DNA from 4 places in the Tardiphaga alba genome. Region 2 is predicted to be linked to each of the others. Evidence: predicted binding sites of a transcription regulator. Region 2 holds the regulator's gene; each other region holds the start of a gene.
What was found. Region 2 encodes LexA, which represses DNA repair genes until DNA is damaged. Its sites were predicted from a motif close to TGTTCNNNNTGTGTTCNG; they were not measured.
Positions count from the first base shown of each region.

Region 1 (5,392 bases), 1.2 Mb from region 2:
ATGTTCTCCACCACCACGATGGCGTCGTCCACCACAAGGCCGATGGCGAGCACCATGGCGAGCAGCGTCAGCAGGTTGAAGCTGAAGCCGGCCATCAACATGAGACTGCAGACGCCGATCAGCGACAGCGGGATCGTCACCACCGGAATGATGACCGAGCGCAGCGACGCCAGGAACAGGAAGATGACGACGACGACGATGACCACCGCTTCGATCAGCGTATTGCGCACCTCCTCGATGGACGAGGTGATGAATTTGGTGGAGTCGTAAGCCACCTTCATCTTCAACGACGGCGGCAGGTTGCGCTCGAGTTCGGGGAACAGGTCGCGTACGCCCTTGACGATGTTGAGCGGGTTGCCCAGCGGCGTCGATTTCACGCCGATGAAGATGGCGCGCTCGCCCGAGAAGGCCACCGACGCGTCGGTGCTCTGCGCGGCCAATTCGACGGTGGCGATATCCTCCATGCGGACGAAACCGCCATCCTTCGCCTTGATGATCATCCGCTTGAATTCACCGACATTCTGCAAGTCGGTATTCGCGGTGACGTTGGAGACGATGTAGTAGCCCTTGGTCTGGCCCGCCGCTGCCTGGAAATTGTTGGAGCGGATGGCATTGACCACGTCGTCGGACGACACGCCGCGACCATTCATGCGCTGCGGATCGAGCCACAGACGCATGGCAAAGGTCTGGCCGCCCAGGATTTCGGCATTGGCCACGCCGTCCACCGTCGATAACACGGGCTGCACGGCGCGCGTGAGATAGTCGGAGATCGCCGAGCCCGAGAGTTCGTCACTGGAGAAGCCGAGATACATGATCGCGGTGGTTTCGCCGGTGGACTTCAGGATCACCGGGTCGTTGGCTTCACGCGGGATCAGATATTTGACCGAGTTGACCTTCGACAGCACTTCGGTGAGCGCCGCATTCGGATCGACGTTCAGCTTGATGTAGACCGAGATCAGGCTCTGGCCCTGGGTCGAGGCCGAGGTCATGTAGTCGATGCCTTCGGAGGCCGCGACAGCCTGCTCGATCGGCGTGGTGATGAAGCCCTGCATCAGGTCCGGCGACGCGCCCGGATACACCGTGGTGATGGTGATCACGGTGTTGGTGAGCTTCGGATATTGCCGGATCGGCAGGCTGGTGGCCGCCTTGAAACCGATCAGCAGGATCAGCAGCGAGACCACCACCGCCAGCACGGGGCGCTTGATGAAGATATCCGTGAAGGACATGCGTGTGTGCTCCCCGTCCTTAGTTCAGCGGCGGCTTGGCGGGAATCTTCGGCGGCGGATCAGATGAGATCTGCACCAATGCACCCGACTGCAGCTTCAGCTGGCCGACGGCGACGACGCGATCGCCGGCCTTGACGCCCTGGGTGATCACGGCGCGGCCGTCGATGCGGTCGCCGGTGCGCACGAAGGTGCGGATGGCGTGCAGCTCGGTCTTGCCGTCCTCAAGCTTCTTCTCTTCGATCAGATAGACGCTGTCGCCATAGAGTGTGTAGTCCACGGCGGTTTCCGGCACGGTGACGACGGCAGGTTTATCCGGCAGCACGACGGTCGTTGTCGCGAACATGCCGGGCTTCAGGATGCCTTCCGGATTCTGGATCGTCGCCTGCACGCGGATGTTGCGCGTATCGGCGGAGATCTGCGGCTCGATCGTCGTGAGCTTGCCTTCGAAGCTGCGGCCCGGATAGGCATCGACCTTGATGCGCACGACCTGGCCGACCGCGAGCTTGCCGGAATCCTTTTCGGTCACGGTGAAGTTGGCATAGACGGCGGACAGATCGGTGAGCGACACGATCTGCGTGCCGGCCGTCAGATACTGGCCGACTTCGATGCGGCGCGTACCGAGAACGCCGTCGAAGGCTGCGCGGACCTGCTTCTGCGAAATCACCGCTTCGGTCTTGGAAACGCTGGCGAGCGCCTGATCATATACGGCTTGCGTGGTATCGACGGTCGCCTGCGGACCGACCTGACGCTCGGCCAGCTGCTTGGCGCGATCGAGATTGATGCGCGCCACGGATGCGGCCGCCTTGAAATTGGCGAGGTCGCCCTGCTCCGGTCCGTCGAACAGCTGCACCAGCGGCTGGCCCTTCTTCACGGTCGCGCCGGCCTGGAACATGATCTCGGTGACGCGGCCATTGGTGTCGGACGACACATTGACCTGATGCACGGCGGCGAGATCGCCGACGGCGCCGATCAGGTTCGGCACCACTTCGGACTTCGCCTCCGCAATGCTCACATTGATCGGCGGCTGCTTCATGGTGGCGAAGAACTGCTTGATCATATGCGCGCGGAACGCGTTGAAGCCGACGATGGCGACGACCAGCAGCACCAGCAACCCGCCGATGATGATGAACCACTTCAGCGTCCGCGGACGCTTGCGCGGCTTCTCGCCGACAGGCTGTTGATGCGCTGTGGGTGGATTTTGGGTCATGGTCATCTTATGCGCTTTCTGTCGTGGTCGCGTGCGCCTGCATCAGTTCGGGCGGCAGCGCGCGGTTTATATGCGATGCGATGGCATCGTCGTTCAGTCCGATCCCGCGAAGGATGAATTCGGTGAGTTGCAGATCGAGGCTTTCTGCCTTGCCGTAAGCGAGACTTGGCACGGTCGGCAGCAGCGACAGCGACGTGGTCATCGCCGCGTGATGCGCGAACCAAAAGAGATTCATGGGCGACTGCGAGGATGCGCGCGCGTCGCCGGTCTTCACCGCCTGCCCATAGGCCGCGACGAAAGCCGAGCCGATGATGCCCGCGATCTTCTCATGCATCAGGCGCGCGAATTCGCCGTCGTTGAGATAGCTGATGGTGACAAGGCGCAGACGCTGCGCTTCCTCGTCGTCATCGTCCTGCTGACGAGCGATATCGAGAAAATGCCGCACCATTTCGCGGATCAGGATCACCAGCGTCTCGGTCGAAGGCGGCAGATCCAGCAGCTGGTTCAAGCCCGGATCGGCCTTGCATTCCTCCGCCAGGATCTCGGCATAGAGCGCCGACTTGGTCGGGAAATGCTTGAACAGCAGCCCTTCCGAAATCGATGCAGCCGCGGCCACGCTCTTGGTCGTGGTGCCGGCAAAGCCGTTATGCGCAAAGCAGCGCTTGGCGGCTGACAGGATCAGTTCGCGCCGGAGATCATGGGTCATGCGGAGAGTCGTCATAGCGGCGTGAGTAAGCGCTCACCTCGGTTCCTGTCAATGAATTGGTGCGTCGCATCAAGGGATTTACCGGTGGTGGTAGCGGGGGAGACACAGTGTTCCGACCTCGCAACGCCGGAGCGTCCAAGGCGTCGGGTAGAACTCCCCTCCAGCGATGAGGGGAGGCAGCACGCCGCAAGGCGCGATGTGGTGGGACTGACGCAGCCCGTCCTGCTGGATCGCCAGCAAAACCGCGACCGCGCAACGCCTTACGGCGTGCCACCGCGACGTTCTATTGGCCGAAGGACCGTTCTTCCGGGTACTGGGCAGTCTCCCGCAGGAGACTCGATCCGACAGGTTTCCCCGCCTTCACCCGCACCACGTCCAGCCGCACTAGCGGCAGACCCCCATAGTGGGGTCGGACGGTTACCCCCGACCACCCGAGTGCAGGAGGTACGTCCTCCCCTGCCCGCAGGCGCCGCATTCCGCCCCGCTTAAAGACGCCTCATGAAAGCGCCCCTCACGAACGAAACGGGCGGGAGGATATTCCCGATTGGGGACATTGTCAAGAACAAAAGAAGAACATCTTTATGTGTGTCGTAGGGCGGATGAGCGCAGCGTCATCCGCCATTCTTAGCCACATGCGCTCGGCCGGCGGATTACGCCTTCGGCTCATCCGCCCTACGACACTTGTCAAGAACAAAACACGAACTAAAGTGACGCAACCTTAAGGCGCGACTGAACGATAAGGGGTCAGCGATGGTGGCGTCAGCGGCTCACGGTACCTACCGGATCTACACCCGCGCATTCGACCACATCGTTACAGCGGACGAACTCGACAGCGTGCTCGGCCCGCTCTCAGTGGAGAGCACGGCATCTCTGGAAAAAGCCTGGGACATTTTCCAGACAGGTTTAATCGACTGGAAGATGCGGGTTCATCTCGACGCGCTCGCAGCGTCGGAGCGGATAAGGCACGTCACGACCCACGATGATCGCGCCGACACGGTGATCACCCTTCTCGTCGATCAATCCGGCTCGATGCGCGGGCAATCGATGCTGCTGGCCGCTGCAGCCACCGACATCGCGCAGGAGTTTCTGGCCCATCTCGGCTACCGGATCGAAATACTGGGCTTCACCACGGTGTCCTGGAAAGGCGGACATCCACGAAAATTCTGGCGGTGGTGGTTTCGCCCGAAAGCGCCGGGGCGCCTGTGTGAATTGCTGCATATCATCTACCGATCTGCCGATGACAACCAGGCGGTACGGCTGGGATGGGGCATCCGGCACATGCTGCGCCCGGACCTGCCGAAGGAGAACATCGACGGCGAAGCGCTGATCTGGGCGTCGGAGCGTCTCACAATTCGTCCAGAGAAGCGCAAGATCATCATCGTGATCTCGGACGGTGCCCCCGCTGACGATTCAACCCTTGATGCAAACGAGCCGGATATTCTGGATGCGCATCTGCGCGAGGTGATCGCGGGCATCGAGGCCAAGGGGAACATCGAACTATTCGCCCTCGGCATCGGATTCGACGTGAAACGCTATTACACCGCCTGCACGACGATCCAGACGGCGCAGGATTTGGGAACGAGCCTGATCGGATTGCTGGAGGGCGCGCTGACGGGGCGACGGTCCCCTGAGCTGTCTGACGAGAATGCGTAGGAAGGGCTGAGACACACGTTGCAGCGGCGAGGCGAACTCTTCTTCTCCCTCCCCCAAGCCGCGCAGCGGCGCCGTGGGGTCCGACGGACGAATTCGTCCGTCGTAGGTGGCGAGAAGCGAGCATTCAGCGAGCTTCGAGACGGGTGGGGTGTTTCCCCACGTGACGTCCTTCCGTGGGGAGACACCCCACCCGGCGCTACGCGCCACTCTCCCCACTGCGCCGCTACGCGGCTGGAGGGAGGGAGACCACGCGCCGCGGCGTTAAAGCTACACCACCGTCTTATGCCGCTCGATGCAGGTCTGCAGCACTTCATCCATCGGCTTGCTCCACCAGTGCTCCGAAAATATCTCGATCTCGGAGTAACCAGCAAAGCCCTGCGCCTCGACGGCCGCGCGGGCCGCTTTGATGTCGATGACACCGTCACCCATCATGCCGCGGTCGTTGAGGATATCCTTCGTCGGCACCAGCCAGTCGCACACGTGAAATGCGTGCAGACGGTCCTGCCCTGCCCGTTCGATCTGGCCGAGCATCTGCGGGTCCCACCAGATGTGATAGACATCGAGCGCGACGCCGAGCATGCCGGTGCGGTTGGGATCGAG
Region 1 is NZ_CP036498.1:2,235,692-2,241,083, reverse strand. It holds gene RPMA_RS10480 (MexW/MexI family multidrug efflux RND transporter permease subunit) at 1-1,226, opposite strand, end outside; gene RPMA_RS10475 (efflux RND transporter periplasmic adaptor subunit) at 1,246-2,433, opposite strand; gene RPMA_RS10470 (TetR/AcrR family transcriptional regulator) at 2,441-3,154, opposite strand; gene RPMA_RS10465 (cobaltochelatase CobT-related protein) at 3,890-4,792, shown strand; gene RPMA_RS10460 (sugar phosphate isomerase/epimerase family protein) at 5,060-5,392, opposite strand, start outside.
Region 1: a site for LexA is predicted at 3,698-3,715, ahead of RPMA_RS10465 (cobaltochelatase CobT-related protein). Genes of this name have one in related genera too.

Region 2 (5,392 bases):
TCGCCGGTGCTGCCGCATGGCCGCAAGCTCCGATTTCGTGGTTGCGCAAGGTTAACACCGCTTTAATCCGCTCACTTGCGGATCATCGGCACGCCCTTGGTGGTGAAGCGCTGGGACTTGCCGCCACCGGGCCGAACCGGGCGCTGCGTGCCGGCAGCCTTCCCCGTTCCGGGGGGCTGATGCGCCGGCACGAGCTGTTCGGGACGCGGCCCGATCAGATCGGCGCGGCCCATCGCCCGCAACGCATCGCGCAGGATCGGCCAGTTGTCGGGATCGTGATAGCGCAGAAACGCCTTGTGCAGCCGACGCTGCCGCAGCCCCTTGATCGCCTCGACCTTTTCGCTCGCGCCATGACGCACGCCGCGCAGCGGATTGACGCCGGTGTGATACATGGCCGTCGCGGTGGCCATCGGCGACGGCAGGAAGGTCTGCACCTGATCGGCGCGATAGCGGTTCTTCTTGAGCCACAGCGCGAGGTTCATCATGTCCTCATCCGTCGTGCCCGGATGCGCCGCGATGAAATACGGGATCAGGAAGTATTTCTTGCCGGCCTTCTGCACGGCGGCGTCGAACATCTTCTTGAAGCGGTTGTAGGTGCCGATGCCCGGCTTCATCATCTTGTCGAGCGGACCGCGCTCGGTGTGCTCCGGCGCAATCTTCAAATAGCCGCCGACGTGATGGGTGACGAGTTCCTCGACATATTTCGGGCTCTGCACCGCAAGATCGTAACGCACGCCCGAGGCGACCATCACCTTCTTGATGCCCTTGGTCTCGCGCACCTTGCGATACAGGCTGATCAGGTCGTCATGCGAGGTGTTGAGGTTCGGGCAGATGTCCGGAAACACGCAGGACGGCAACCGGCAGGCCTTCTCGACCTTCGGATCCTTGCACGCCATCCGGTACATGTTCGCGGTCGGTCCGCCGATATCCGAGATCACGCCCGTAAAACCCGGCGTCTTGTCACGGATCTTTTCGATCTCCTGCAGGATCGATTTTTCCGAACGGTTCTGGATGATACGGCCTTCATGCTCGGTGATCGAGCAGAAGGTGCAGCCGCCAAAGCAGCCGCGCATGATCGTCACCGAGAACTTGATCATGTCCCAGGCGGGAATCTTCGCATCACCATAGGACGGATGCGGCGCGCGCGCATAAGGCAGATCATAGACCGCGTCCATCTCTTCCGATGTCAGCGGGATCGGCGGCGGATTGAGCCATAGATCGCGATCGCCGTGCTTCTGCACCAGCGCACGCGCATTGCCGGGATTGGCCTCACGATGCAGCACGCGCGAAGCGCGCGCATAGGCTTCCTTGTCCTGCTCGACCTGTTCGCAGGACGGCAACCGCACCACCGTGTCGCCGCTCTGGCGGGACGCGCCTTCATCGGCGGAATCGAGATCGTCCGCCGGCAGTTCGGTGTAATTCTCGGGCACGCGGCGGAACAGCGCGACGCCGCGGATGTCATCGAGTTCGCGCGGCGGCTCGCCATCGGCCAGCCGATGTGCGACTTCGACCACGGCGCGCTCGGCATTGCCGTAGAGCAGGAGATCCGCCTTGGCGTCGGCGAGGATCGAACGGCGGACTTTCTCCGACCAGTAATCGTAATGCGCGATGCGGCGAAGCGAGGCCTCGATGCCGCCGAGAATGATCGGCACATCCTTGAAGGCCTCACGACAGCGCTGCGCATAGACCACCGTACAGCGATCCGGCCGCTTGCCGCCCTCGCCGCCCGGCGTATAGGCATCGTCGCTGCGGATACGGCGGTCCGCGGTGTAGCGGTTCACCATCGAATCCATGTTGCCGCCGGTGACGCCGAAGAACACGCGCGGCTTACCTAGCGCCTTGAACGGCTCGGCCGAATGCCAGTCCGGCTGCGAAATGATGCCGACGCGAAAACCCTGCGCTTCCAAGAGGCGGCCGATGATGGCCATGCCGAATGAGGGATGATCGACATAGGCGTCGCCGGTGACCAGCACGATGTCGCATGCGTCCCAGCCGAGTTCGTCCATCTCGGCACGGCTCATGGGCAGGAATGGCGCAGGCTTGCGCTGCGGCACCAGGAAGGCGCGGGACATCAATGGTTGTTCGGCGACGGCGAGATTTGTCATGCGCCACGCATAAGACTCCGGGAGTCCGAATTCAACGGCGGCGCTGCATATTGAGCGAGAACGATGCAGTCTTTGCCGGCATTGGCGGGAACTGTGACGGCTTCGCTTCGCAGAAGATTATCTTGGTACCACCACGCACCGTAAGCGCGCGCGACCGGGGCAAACAAACGCGCCGTTCCGAATGGGTCGCAAGGACGTCCAGAAAGCGCGAAAGATGACAAAATTAGCCATTGCGGAACACATATGGAACAGATAGTGTTCGTTCATGATTTGTTTCGAGATTCCGTGGCTTAGTCGTCAAGCGTTGCCCGAACTCGCGAACTGCCCTCGATGAGATGCCCTGCAAAGGGTGTCTGCAACGAGGTCCTGAAACACACGCGGCGGCCGACGATCTGTCGTTGAAGACCCGTCAACTGAGGATGGCTTTCAGATGCTCACGCGCAAGCAATACGAACTGCTCCGCTTCATTGACCAGCGACTGAAGGAAGCCGGCGTCCCGCCCTCCTTCGACGAGATGAAGGATGCGCTCGACCTGCGCTCCAAATCCGGCATCCACCGCCTGATTACGGCGCTGGAGGAACGCGGCTTCATCCGCCGCCTGCCGAACCGCGCACGCGCGATCGAAGTGATCAAGCTGCCTGAACTCAACACCGCAGCCCCTGCGAGCGGACGACGCGGCTTCACGCCGAGCGTCATCGAAGGCACGCTGGGCAAGGGCCGCTCCGCGCCCACCCCCGTGGCCAGCGACGATGACGGCGGCCGCACCATCTCGGTGCCGGTGATGGGCCGGATAGCGGCTGGTACGCCCATCGAAGCGCTGCAGACCCGCAGCCATTCGATCAGCGTGCCGCAGGATATGCTCGGCAATGGCGAACATTATGCGCTCGAAGTGCGCGGCGATTCCATGCAGGACGCCGGCATTCTCGATGGCGACATGGCGCTGATCCAGAAATCCGACAGCGCCGACACCGGCGACATCGTCGTGGCGTTGATCGACGACGAGGAAGCCACGCTGAAACGCTTCCGCCGCCGCGGCGCCTCCATCGCGCTGGAGCCGGCGAATGCGGCCTATGAGGTTCGCATCCTGCCGCCGAACCGCGTGCGCATCCAAGGCAAGCTCACCGGCCTCTATCGCCGCTACTGAGCGATGCGCTCGGTAAAAGCGTGATCTGATCCCGAAAACCCATATCCGCTTTTCGGGATCCTGCTCAATCGTCCGGCGCGAGATCCGTCTCCGCCGGCGTTGCATCGACCGGTCCCTGGCGCGTGCGTTGGCCGGTCGAACTCGCAGCTTCCACGGCATCGACAGGTCCGCGCGCCCAGGGCCGCTGCAAGCCGCCTGTGCGCGTCGTCTCCGCTGAGAAACCGTCACCAACGCGCCGCAGACTGGTCGCTCCCTGCCCCTGCAGCCTCTCGCGATCGATCACCATCGCCCGGCAGTTGGTGGGCGCCTGCTTCGCGGTGACGATCAACACCGTGCGCTCACAGTCATCACTGAATGCATCCGGCATCAACGTCAGGGCAATCAGGGCGCCATCACCGAGCGCCGTCACGCAGCCTGACGGATCGCATGACACGCCTTCGCCAAGCGAAGCATCGGTCGGCAATCGCGCATCGGCATCCGCGCCAAGCCATTCCTTGACCAAAAACGCATCCTTGCCGCTGCGCATCACATGTAGCCGGCCGTCACGTCCGCGGACAGCCACGCTCTGGCCGTCACCGGCGATCAGCACGTCAGGCTGCCTTGTGAATGCAGCCCACACTGTTGCCACCGCCAGCGCGATCACGCCCGCATAACGCAACGGCGTGCGCAGCAATGCGAGCAGGATGATGCCGAAACTGGCTGCGATCAGCGGCCCCGTCCCGAAGGCCGACACGCGACCGATCGCACCGGGGAGCCCTGCCACCCACTTGGACACAAAGATCATCCATTGCAGCCCGATCTCCATGATGTGCCAAAACAGACTATCGAAACCGAACGGAATGGCGATCAGGCCCAACAAGCCTGCCGGCATCACCAGTATCGAAACCACCGGCATGGCCAGCAGATTGGCGATGATGCCGTAAGGCGTGATGCGGTGAAAATGATAGGCCGCATAAGGCATCGTCGCGAGGCCAGCGACCAGCGATGCGAGCAGCAGCAATGAAAGTTCGCGGCCGCCCCAGAGCGCGATGCGTGCCGTCGTCGAACTCTCGGATGTCGCGAACAAAGCTGGCATGCCGATCTGCACCAGCGCCACGAGGCCGAGCGTCGCCGCGAACGACATCTGGAAACTCGGATGCACCAGCGCCTCAGGCGTGACGATCAGCACGATCAGCGCCGCGATCGCCAGTGTGCGGAAGGTGATGGCGCGGCGATCGACCATGACCGCGATCAGCACCACCGCAGTCATGATGAAGGATCTCTGCGTCGCGACCTCGGCTCCCGACAGCAGCAAGTAGAACAGCGCGGCCAATAATGCCGCCGCAGCCGCAACCTTCTTGATGGGAAACGTCACCGTCAGCACGGGGATCAGCGCCAAGAGCGCGCGCACGACAAAGAACACCACGCCGGCGACCACCGCCATGTGATAGCCGGAGATCGACAGTACATGGCCGAGCCCGGAAATGAACATGGCGTCGTTGACGTCCGATGAGATCGCATCCCGCCGGCCGGTCAGGAGCGCCGTCGCGATGGCGCGGTTGTCGCCCGTGAGCGACGCCCGAATACGCGCATCGATGGCATCGCGCATGCCCTGCATGGTGGCGGCATATTGCAGATGCCGCGATGGCGGCGTGGGTGGATCGACCTTCCTGATCGCGCCGGTGACGAAGCCCGAAGCGCCGATGCCCTGGAAATAGAGATCGCGCGCAAAGTCGTAACCGCCTGGCCGCAGCGGCGCGAGCGGCGGCTGCAAACGCGCCTTCAGCGTGACGAAACTGCCAACCGCAGGCGCCGTCCCCTTTTTCACCGACAGCCGCACGCGCGTCAGCTTGATCGCGTCCCGCGGCGTCTCCATCGTCGCCACGCGCAGCACGAAACGATCGCTGCGCTCGCGCTCCTCGCGGGTTTCGACGAAGCCGGTCAGTGCCGCCCCGAAAACCGGCTTCGCCAGAACCTCATGCGCGATGCGCGCACTTTTCCACGTTGCGCAGGCGAAACCTGCAGCCAAGGCGGCTGCGAGAAGCATGGTAGGAAATGCAGAAGATCGCCGAAGCAGAATGGCTGCGATGGCAAAAGCACAGGCCGTTGCGGCCGCCACCCCAGCCACCGGCTCGCGCTCCGCTGCAAAATACAGCGCGATGCC
Region 2 is NZ_CP036498.1:3,448,254-3,453,645, forward strand. It holds gene RPMA_RS16255 (YgiQ family radical SAM protein) at 72-2,105, opposite strand; gene lexA (transcriptional repressor LexA) at 2,536-3,249, shown strand; gene RPMA_RS16265 (ComEC/Rec2 family competence protein) at 3,314-5,392, opposite strand, start outside.

Region 3 (5,392 bases), 870 kb from region 2:
TGACGGGCGTGGCCAGTCGATCGGCCATTTGGCGTTCGTTGCTGGCGCGGTCGCGGCCACACGTACGAAGGATCGTTCCGGCACATCGCTCTGTGCCGGTGCCATACGATATAGTGATCGCTCGCCCAGCCGGTTGGCGAGGACATCGACGAGATCGGTCACGTCGGCGGCAGACGCTTCAATCAACGACGACACCTTCTGGCTCGCTTCGATAGGCTGCACCAGGGTCGCCGCGAGCCGTAGGATCTCGATGCCGAAACCGGGATCGATCTTCTCGATCTTGTCGCACAGGAGCCGCGTCAGTCGCTGAACCTCTTGCAGAGGCTTAGCGGTGCCCACCCGTGCGACTTGTATGCGATTATCGACCAGGTGGCAGACGAGATCGGCACGCAAAACACCAAGCCCCTTCTCTTCCAGACGATCGCAGAGCTCCTTGGCAAGTTTGCCGATATACCGGGCGATCGTATCGGCGGCCCCAATCGGTTCGACGAACGTCCGCCGCACCTCGATCATGTCAGCGGGCCGCAGCGGGTCGATGGGCTCGGCAGAATCTCCGAATGCCTGATCGAGTCGCCGGCCGACGATCGGTCCGAACCGCAATGCCAGCGGTGCGCGCGGCGTCGCGGATAGATCGGACACCCTATTGAAGCCGAGACGGCGAAGATCACCAACAATGTCCATGGGAAGACGCAGCGCCGCGATCGGCAAAGGACCGACCGATATCCTGACCGTCCCGCGCGGGACGATCACCGTCTCGGCGACAGCAAAGCGCGCCAATGCATGCGATGCTCCCCAAGCGTCCGAGATAGCCACCCTGGCCGTAATACCTGCCTGACGGAGGCGCCTGCCAACGTCAGCGACCATTGCACTCTCGCCGCCGTGGAGATGATCGGCACCGGCTGTATCCATCACGAGGCCGTCCGGCGTATCCGTTGCAACTACCGGCGAATAGCGAAGCGCCCACACAGCCAAACGCTCAAGCGCCTTTGCATCCGCGTCCGGGTCGGCATGATGGATGACGAGTTCTGGAACGAGCGCCTGCGCTTTGGTCGCCGGCATCCCGGAACGAAGCCCCAGACGCGCGGCCTCGACGTTAACTGCCGTTACAAGCCGCTGCGCACCATGGCGCCCAATAAGGATAATCGGCTTGGAGAGTTCAGGCGCGCCAGCGCGCGTCGCGCGCAGTAAACGATCGATCGGCCAGGTCGGAAGATAGACGGAGACGACCCTCGCCATCGCAAGCATCCACTAAAAAATCCGCGCTTTCACCGGCGCGGCATCGGATCAATTCAAGAAGCCATCGGGCCCGGCCAACGCCTGGGACCGGCAGCGGCACGGATGGAAGCGCCGAGACCCGCCAGCGTGTGGCGGATGCGGTGGGCTGTCCGAAGTCGGCAGCCTCCGTCTGACGTCGCCACCGCCTGACCGCGATCGCCATCGTTCCGGAAGCTTCTGCCGCGAGATGGAGACGCCGGGACGCCGTCATCGAAAGTTTGGAGACCTCTGCCACCACGGCCCCGAGGCATCCGTGCCGCGCTCCCTCCTCGAAGCTCGAAAGCAAGGACTTCTCGTCCCCTGCCTCCAGGTAAATCACGCGGTCTGGACCGAGACCGGCTTGAGCAAGAGCGGCGGCGAACAAGTCATGTCGTGTTACGCACCACAGTACCTGCCCCACGGTTCGAGCGGCGATGCCGGCTGCGAACAGCGCTGCCGCAGCACCATCAACCGCACCGTTTCCACCGCCTGCAACTTCGTGGAGTGCGCCGACCACCAGCCCCCCGCCCGGCAGCTTTCCGTCGATTGCCACATCGCCGAAAGGCAAAATGGTTCGCGCGCGAAGTTGCGGGCTCTCCAGTCGAGCCACCTTCGCACGGAGATCGTGCAGAACCCTGTTCGCGGCTCCTTCCATCTATCCAGCCCGACCATTGAAATATTGTTCTTGATTTGTTCTAATGCGTCGGATGAGTCAATGCCCTCTTAGCGCCGTCTGGTTGAGCCAACACGGTATGATCAGAGGAACCTTCTGAGATGCTGCGAGGATTCCGTTCAGACATTATTTTGACGCAACGCGGTTCGTCCAACAAAGCTGTATGACGATCTGACTGTCGCCCTCAACGATAGAGGCTTTCACCGGCGAAGCTTTGACGAAGGGCCACCGAAACAAGATGGACTTCAGTGCCAATACCTCTTTTAAACGCGCTGCAAGATTACAGGGCCAATCCCGATCCGCTCGCAGCCCTCGCCAACACGGTCGCACTCGTCATCGCTGGCAACCAGCCGTTCTATCCCTTGTATCTTCACGCCATCGTCGGACATTCTGCTTGGCCAGCGTGGATCACTCTCATCACGATGCCGATTTTCGCGATTGTACCTGCTCTCTCCCGGCGCAACTCGCTGATGGGCCGCGCCTTACTACCGACGATCGGAACGGCCAACGGAGTACTTGCGGTCAAATTGATCGGAGCCGACACCGGCGTCGAGCTCTTTTTGTTACCATGCGTTTTGCTTGCAGCGCTTCTGTTCAGGCCCAGTGAGCGACACGTGATGCTTGCTGTCCTAGCCCTGCCGTTTGCCGCATACCTCTTACTGAACCCCGCCGTCGCGCCGCCGCTCGCAACTTACAGCGCGGCCGAATATCGATCTATCATCTCGATGCACGGGTTCAGCGTGGCTTGTCTATTCGCATTGATCGGCTTCAGCTTTCCATCCGCGAAAGCCGCGTAACGAAATCAAGATGATCAGCGATGCCAGCATCCGATAGCGAAGATGGGCCTATCTCGCCCCAGTCTCGTAAAATCATTCATATCGACATGGACGCCTTCTACGCGTCAGTCGAGCAGCGGGACAATCCGGATCTTCGTGGCAAGCCCGTAGCGGTTGGCGGCTCGCGGGAGCGCGGGGTTGTGGCGGCGGCAAGCTACGAAGCGCGCAAATTTGGCGTTCGGTCGGCTATGCCGTCGATCACCGCCAAGCGCCAATGTCCCGATCTCATCTTCGTGAAGCCACGCTTCGAAGTCTACAAGGAGATCAGCCAGCAGATCCGTGCAATTTTCGCCGAGCATACGCCAATCATCGAACCTCTTTCGTTGGACGAAGCTTACCTCGACGTAACCAAGAACCTGCAAGATATCCCTCTAGCGCGCGATATTGCTCTCAAAATACGCGCAAAGATCAAGCAACAGACTGGTCTCAACGCTTCGGCCGGGATCTCTTACAACAAATTTCTTGCGAAGCTCGCCTCGGATTACCGCAAGCCCAACGGTCAGTACGTCATCTCTCCAGAGATGGGCCCGGCGTTCGTCGAAAACCTTGCCGTCGGCAAATTCCACGGCATCGGCCCTGCGACCGCGACGAAGTTCAACGCGCTCGGCATCCGGACGGGGCTCGACATCCGCAATCAGACGCAAGCCTTCCTCGAGGCTCATTTCGGAAAGTCGGGGACCTACTACTACTGGATCGCGCGCGGCATCGACGAACGGCCCGTTCGGGCGAATCGGATCCGCAAATCAGTCGGCGCTGAGAATACCTTCTTCGAGGATTTGACTGAACTCAACACAATGGTCGAGGCACTACAGCCGCTCATCGATAAGGTCTGGCGACATTGTGAAGCAACCGGCAATAGAGGCCGCACGGTTACGCTGAAGGTCAAGTTCTTTGATTTTGAGATTATGTCGCGAAGCCGGTCCACCGAAACCTTGATCGGAAACCGGGACGATTTAGGTCTCGCCGCCGTTCAATTGCTGAAAACCGCGATGCCGCTCCCAAAACCTGTACGTCTGCTCGGCGTATCTTTGTCGTCCCTTCAGAGAACTGACGAAGAAGCAGAGCAACTTGGACTGCCCATTTAGTGATGAAACAGACTTCTTATCCGACATTCATCCTCACGGCAGAACTCGATGCCGAAATTTTTTCCTGGTTGGACGGCCTACGCCGAAAGCACTTCCCGCAAAGTCGTAACGTACTCTCGGCACATCTAACGATGTTCCATCGACTAGCGCCGCAGCAAATCGAGCGCATTCTCACAACGGCCCTTCCCCAACAAAAAATTGACCTGACTTTCGACTCAGTGAGGTTCTTGGGATTTGGCAACGCCATAAGCGTCAGTTCGACCGCATTTGAGCAGCTAAGGCACAAGCTGAAAGATGCTATCGGCGATGGATTGTCGCGCCAGGATACTCAGCGTTGGTCGCCGCACGTGACCGTTCAGAACAAGGTGACCGCTGAAACTGCACAGAAGCTTTACAGCGATCTTAGCGATGAGTTCCTTCCTCGTAATGGGCAGGCTTATGGGTTGCTGGTGTGGGAATATCTCGGCGGGCCATGGAGATTGATACACTGCAAACACTTTAAACCTTTTGGTACCCTTCCCTAAGGGACTTGACGCTGATCGCAAACTGAACGCTCAAAGACGATATTCGGGATTTCGCTCGCATTTTCCGGCGGTGGCAGGCGGGTCGTAGATCTTCAATAAGGCGCCCTCCATACCCTCTCGAAAAAAGCCCGCCGTACAGGCGGGCTTGCTCGGTCTTAACTTTGTTCAGTCGCAATGGCTCAACGGCTTCCTCCGCCTGCACCACCTGCGGCCCCTCCGACGCCCGATGATCCCGAACCTCCGGTGCCACCGCCGATGCCAGCCGTTGACCCGGCGCCGGCAGATCCAGCGCCCACCGCACCCGCATTGGCCGGACCACCGGGCCCGTTTGTAACGCTACCAGGGTTAGATCCAGTGGTGGACGTTGAAGGGCCACTTTGAGCCGCCGAGTTGGTCGGAGATGTTGGCGCCGTGCTTTGGCTGGTTTGAGCGTATGCCGCAGACGAAAAAATCAGCGCGCCGGCGATTAAAACTGCTTTGTTCATGGCTTGCCTTTTCCGTTACTTCGCGCCACCACCAGCCGAACTGGCAGAACCTTTGGCGGAGCTGGCCGGGCTGTTCTTCCCGCCCATCGAATTAGCGTTATTCGTGCCGCCGGCCTTGCTGCTCATCATCTTCGATGACGCTTTCCGGGGTTTGGCGTCTGCGACGCTTGCAGTCAGACCAGCAGCGATCGTGGCCACGGCAAGAACAGAGAGAAATTTCTTCATGATGGACCTCCCTTTGTTGATTGCCTTGAAACAAAGCGCATCGTGCTAAGTTCCTGCACGTTCAAAGGACGGCCTCGATCAGTCCGAGGTCTTTCGCTTCTTGCGCCTCCAGATACCAATTACTTGGCGCTCTCGCGATCACCTCATTCAATGCGACCTGCGATCCGCGGACGAGGTTTGCAAAACCCTCGTTTTGTATTGCGATCGAACACTCGATCTCATTAATCGTTGCCTGGACGCTGGCCAAGCAGGCCGTCAGGGGGCCATCTATTGTGAGGGTCTTCGACAACTTGCGTTCGTGGACCATGAG
Region 3 is NZ_CP036498.1:2,578,021-2,583,412, reverse strand. It holds gene RPMA_RS12080 (Y-family DNA polymerase) at 1-1,236, opposite strand, end outside; gene RPMA_RS28000 (ImuA family protein) at 1,157-1,909, opposite strand; gene RPMA_RS12070 (hypothetical protein) at 2,176-2,724, shown strand; gene dinB (DNA polymerase IV) at 2,745-3,848, shown strand; gene RPMA_RS12060 (2'-5' RNA ligase family protein) at 3,851-4,372, shown strand; gene RPMA_RS12055 (hypothetical protein) at 4,873-5,082, opposite strand; gene RPMA_RS12050 (Clp protease/crotonase-like domain-containing protein) at 5,144-5,392, opposite strand, start outside.
Region 3: a site for LexA is predicted at 1,935-1,952, ahead of RPMA_RS28000 (ImuA family protein). Genes of this name have one in related genera too.

Region 4 (5,392 bases), 660 kb from region 2:
CGGCGACGCCGGCATTGCCGATCAGGATGTCGATCTTGCCGTGGCGCTCATGCAGCGCGGCGCCGAGACGCGCGACGCCGTCCCAATCGGTAACGCTAAGCGGCACCAGCGTAGCGCTGCCGCCTTCCGCACTGATGGCGTCGTCGAGCTCTTCAAGGCCGCCTTGTGTGCGGGCCACGGCGATGACATGCGCGCCGGCCTTGGCGAGTGCGATGGCAGTCGCATAGCCGATGCCGCGCGAGGCGCCGGTGACGAGAGCGATACGGGAGGCGAGGGATTTTGTCGTCATGATGCAGCTTCACTCCGCGCCCGGACTTGCTCCGGGCATCCACGTCTTTGTGAAGGGTTTTATAGACGTGGATGGCCGGGACAAGCCCGGCCATGACAGTGATTGATCGCGATCAAAGAGCTTGGCGGCTCAGCTCGCCTCGGCCAGCAGCGACAGCTGGCGGGGTCGTCGATCTCGGTCATGTCGGTGAGCGGGGTCGGGTAGTCGCCGGTGAAGCAGTGGTCAGCGAATTTCGGCTGGGCCGGATTGCGGCCGGGCTCACCCATGGCGCGGTAGATGCCGTCCACCGAGACGAAGGCCAGCGAATCCGCACCGATCAGTTCACGCATCTGCTCCAGCGAATGCGTGGCGGCCAGGAGGCCGGAGCGGTCGGGGTGTCGATGCCGTAATAATCGGGATGGGTGATCGGCGGCGATGCGATGCGGAAATGCACTTCCGTGGCGCCGGCATCGCGCATCATCTTCACGATCTTCTTCGAGGTGGTGCCGCGCACCAGGCTGTCGTCGATCAGGATGATGCGCTTGCCGGCGATGGCCGCGCGGTTGGCCGAATGCTTCATGCGCACGCCGAGCTCGCGCACGCTCTGGGTCGGTTGGATGAAGGTGCGGCCCACATAGTGATTGCGGATGATGCCGAGTTCGAACGGGATGCCTGACTGGCGGGAATAACCGATCGCGGCGGGCACGCCTGAGTCAGGCACCGGCACGACCACATCGGCTTCCACATGCGTCTCGCGGGCGAGTTCTTCGCCCATGCGCTTGCGGGTGTCGTAGACGGAGCGGCCGTCATTGATCGAGTCCGGGCGCGCGAAATAGATATATTCGAAGATGCAGGGGCGCGGCGGCTGCGGTGCGAACGGCTTGTGGCTCTGCGCACCCTTGTCGTCGAACACGACGACTTCGCCGGGCTCGATGTCGCGGATGTATTTGGCGCCGATGATGTCGAGGGCGCAGGTTTCCGATGCGAGGATCGGACAACCGTCGAGTTCACCAAGCACCAGCGGACGGATGCCGAGCGGATCGCGTGCGCCGACCAGCTTCTTGTTGGTGAGGGCGACCAGGGCATAGGCGCCTTCGATGGCGCGCAGGGCTTCGATATAGCGGTCGATGAAGGAGTTGCGCTTGGAATGCGCCACCAGATGCAGGATCACCTCGGTGTCGGTGGTCGACTGCATCATCGCGCCGTTCTTCACGAGCTCGCGGCGCAGCGTCAGGCCGTTGGTGAGGTTGCCGTTATGGGCGACGGCGAAGCCGCCTGCATTCAGTTCTGCGAACAGCGGCTGCACATTGCGCAGGATGGTTTCGCCGGTGGTGGAATAACGGGTGTGGCCGATGGCGGCACTGCCGGGGAGGCGTTCGATCACCTCGCGGCGGGAGAAGGTGTCGCCGACAAGACCGAGGCGGCGTTCGGAGTGGAAGCGACGGCCATCGAAGGCGACGATGCCGGCGGCTTCCTGACCGCGGTGCTGCAAGGCATGCAGGCCGAGCGCGGTGATGGCGGCGGCATCCGGATGACCGTAGATGCCGAATACGCCGCATTTCTCACGCAGCATGTCGCCGGAAAGATCGTCGTCCAGGTCGAAGCTGTTATGGGCTGCGCCGTCGTCGAAAGAGTTTTGCATCGGATGCACCGCGCCTCTGTTGTCGCGAGTCGTGCAACACACGCACCCTCGCGCAGTCAGTTCAAGCTCGGGACGGGTCAGCGTCCCGCGGGTTTGTCGATCAGCTTCTTCATGCTGTCGCGTGCCGTCTTGGAATAGCCATCGTTTCCACCCGGAGCGTCCGGCGCCGCTTCCGTCGACTCGTCTTCAGGCTTGTTCTTCTTGAACTTCTTCAAAATGGTGTTTTCAGGGTCATCCGGCAAGAGCGACATCAGCCAGTTCCCGGTAGATTCCAGCACCACGCGCGATTTTGCACCGGTGACCCAATCCGGACGCTGCTTGTCCGGAACCAGCCAGGTGAAGAACAGAAAGGCGACGACCACGATCAGCATGCCGCGGGCAAGGCCGAACAGGAAACCGAGGGTGCGGTCCAGCGCGCCGATGCGCGAGTCCAGGATCATGTCCGAGATGCGCACGGTGATGATGGAGACCACGATCAGCGTCAGCACGAACAGGCCGCCGATGGTGGCGGCGGTCGCGATGGTGTCGTTGGCGATATAGGATTTGGCGGAAGGAAGTACCTTCGGGAACGCGTAAAGCGTGACCAGGGCAGCGGCGCCCCAGGCGGCGATCGAGAGGATCTCGCGCATGAAGCCGCGCACCATCGCGAGCAGGCCGGAGATCAGCATGACGCCGAGCAGGACAAGGTCGAGAATGGTAATCGGCATCGTCGGGTCTGGTCCGCTCGGTCAGAAAACGCGAATCGGCAGCAAAGCCGCCAGTTCAGGTGACGGTGATATGGCACGTCTCGCGAGAGCGGAAAACCGCCTGCGGGCCATGCCACACATCAATGTTCCGCTTCGGATGAAGAACCTGAACGAAGCGTTGCGCGATGGCCACGTTTTTCGCGCGTGTTTTCTATAGCCGGCTGCGTGCGCGAGGTCACGCAACCGTCACCCGTTGTCGCGGCGGAAACGAGCAGGGGCAGTGCTTTTCTCGCTCTGTGTGGTATTGCCGCCATCGCGCGCCGGTTTGACGCCGCGGGCGGCGATCTCGGCCACCAGTGTCGTGAGATTGCCGACGCTGTTGAGCGTGAGGCCCGCATCGCCGCCGGGATCGCCGCGCGCAGCCTCCGGCAGCACCGCGCGACCGAAGCCGAGTTTTGCGGCCTCCTTCAGCCGTGCGGAGGTCTGCGCGACCGGGCGCACCGCGCCAGACAGCGAGATTTCACCGAAATAGACGGCATCGGTGGGCAAGGGCGCGTTGCAGAGCGAGGAGACGAGGGCGGCAGCCGCCGCCATGTCGGCCGCGGGCTCATTGATCCGCAGGCCGCCGGCGACGTTGAAGTAGACGTCGTAGCCGGAGAGTTTGACGCCGCAATGCGCCTCCAGCACCGCGAGCACCATCGAGAGGCGCGAACTATCCCAGCCGACCACGGCGCGCCGGGGGGTGCCGAGTGTCGTCGGGGCAACCAAAGCTTGCAACTCGACCAGCACGGGGCGGGTGCCCTCCATGCCGCCGAACACCGCGGTGCCGGGCGAGCCGAGATCGCGATCGGACAGGAAGAGTTCGGACGGGTTCGAAACTTCGCGCAGGCCGAGCCCGGTCATCTCAAATACGCCGATCTCGTCGGTGGGGCCGAAACGGTTCTTCACGGCGCGCAGAATGCGGAACTGCTGCGAGCCTTCACCCTCGAAGGACATCACCGCATCGACCATATGCTCGACCACGCGCGGGCCGGCGATCTGGCCATCCTTGGTGACATGGCCCACCAGGATGATGGTGGCGCCGGTCTTCTTGGCGAAGCGAATGAGCGCCTGAGCGGAGGCGCGGACCTGGGTCACGGTGCCGGGCGCGGATTCCACCGTGTCGGTCCACATGGTCTGGATCGAGTCGATCACGATCAGCCGCGGTACGGTGCCTTCGGAAAGCGTGGCGACGATGTCCTCCACCGAGGTCTCGGAGGCAAGCTGCACCGGCGCATCGGCGAGGCCGAGGCGGGCGGCGCGTAGCCGCACCTGTGCCACCGCTTCTTCACCGGAGATATAGACGACGCGGTGGCCGGCCTTGGCCATCATGGAGGTCGCCTGCGTCAGCAGCGTTGATTTGCCGATGCCGGGGTCACCGCCGATCAGGATAATGGAGCCGCGGACAAAACCGCCGCCGGTGACGCGGTCAAGTTCGCCCATGCCCGATGGAATACGCGGCGCGTCCTGGCTGCTGCCGGTCAGGCTTTCCAGATTAAAGGTGCGCCCCTTGCGCTTGGAGCGCGCCGAGACAGGGATCGCGGTGGCGCTGTCCTCGGCCGCCAGCGTATTCCACTCGCCGCACGCCTCGCACTTGCCCTGCCACTTGTTATAGGCAGCGCCGCAATTCTGGCAGACGAAAGAGGGGGCGGATTTGGCCATGGGATGGAATCGCTTCTGGGTGGGGCTTGCCGAACTCCCATTGTAGGCAAGACGATGCCCTCCGTCGATCCCGTTTTGTTCTTTTTAAGCCGGTGCAGGCCTGATCGTCACGTCGATACGATCGAGGTCGGCCCGGGATACGCGGCGTCGAGAGAGATGGCCGCTTATTTGCCGAGACGCGGGCGTGGCCTCGGTCCATCGGCCAGGGCAACCACCACCAGGATTTCATCGGGTCGCGGCGCGTGGCCCACGGTGACGTCGATCGTGTCGATGAAGTCTAGTGCCCATGGGTCATCCTTGTGGCCGATCGGCACATTGATGGTCGCACCGACGGCACCGATGATCACATTGGAGGGGATGAGCGCCGCACCGCCGCCGATCGCTTCGCGCATCGGTTTGCCCATGCGGGGATGCAGCACGGCCGCACCATGTTCGATATCGCCGGAGGTGCCGACGATGGCGGCCTTGCCATAGCAGATGGCGGCGCCCGGCAACGCGGCGAGGGCTTCCTTCACCAGGAGAGCGCCGAGTTCGGCGCCGAATGGAAAGAGCTCGCTGACATCGTCGCGCGCGCTGCTCGCCAACGGATTGGCAACGACGGCGCAGGCTGCCACGCGCGTGGTGCGTGCGGTCGCATCGAGCCTGCCTTCGACGTGCACACAATCCTTGATGATGGTGAGACGATGGATCTTCATTGCAACCCCATGAGCGGCTGCCAGCTGATTTCGCGATGCATCGTCATCTCTTCTTAACGACGTTCGTCAAGGTAAATAACAACTCCGCGTTGACGGTTGGTGGTGCTCATTTAAGTCTGGCGTCCGAGAGTTTTCCAACTGGATTTCACGGGACCTGATCATGAAGAATTCAATTGCCGCTGCCATCGTTGCCGTCGCCGGTCTGGCGCTGCCGAGCGTTGCGTCTGCCGGTTGCTATAACTGCTACGCGCCGCCGCCGTGCACCACCTGCTATCAGCAGCAGGTGATCCCGCCGCAGTATCGCACGGTGGAGGAGACAGTGCAGGTGGCTCCGAGCCGCGTCGTTCGTCATCACCGTCCAGCACAGTATCGCACCGTGATGGTGCCGAAGACCGTGATG
Region 4 is NZ_CP036498.1:2,790,852-2,796,243, forward strand. It holds gene RPMA_RS13265 (SDR family NAD(P)-dependent oxidoreductase) at 1-289, opposite strand, end outside; partial or broken gene purF (amidophosphoribosyltransferase) at 419-1,910, opposite strand; gene RPMA_RS13275 (CvpA family protein) at 1,988-2,617, opposite strand; gene RPMA_RS13280 (hypothetical protein) at 2,604-2,813, shown strand; gene radA (DNA repair protein RadA) at 2,843-4,297, opposite strand; gene RPMA_RS13290 (amino acid synthesis family protein) at 4,462-4,992, opposite strand; gene RPMA_RS13295 (hypothetical protein) at 5,153-5,392, shown strand, end outside.
Region 4: a site for LexA is predicted at 4,363-4,380, ahead of radA (DNA repair protein RadA). Genes of this name have one in related genera too.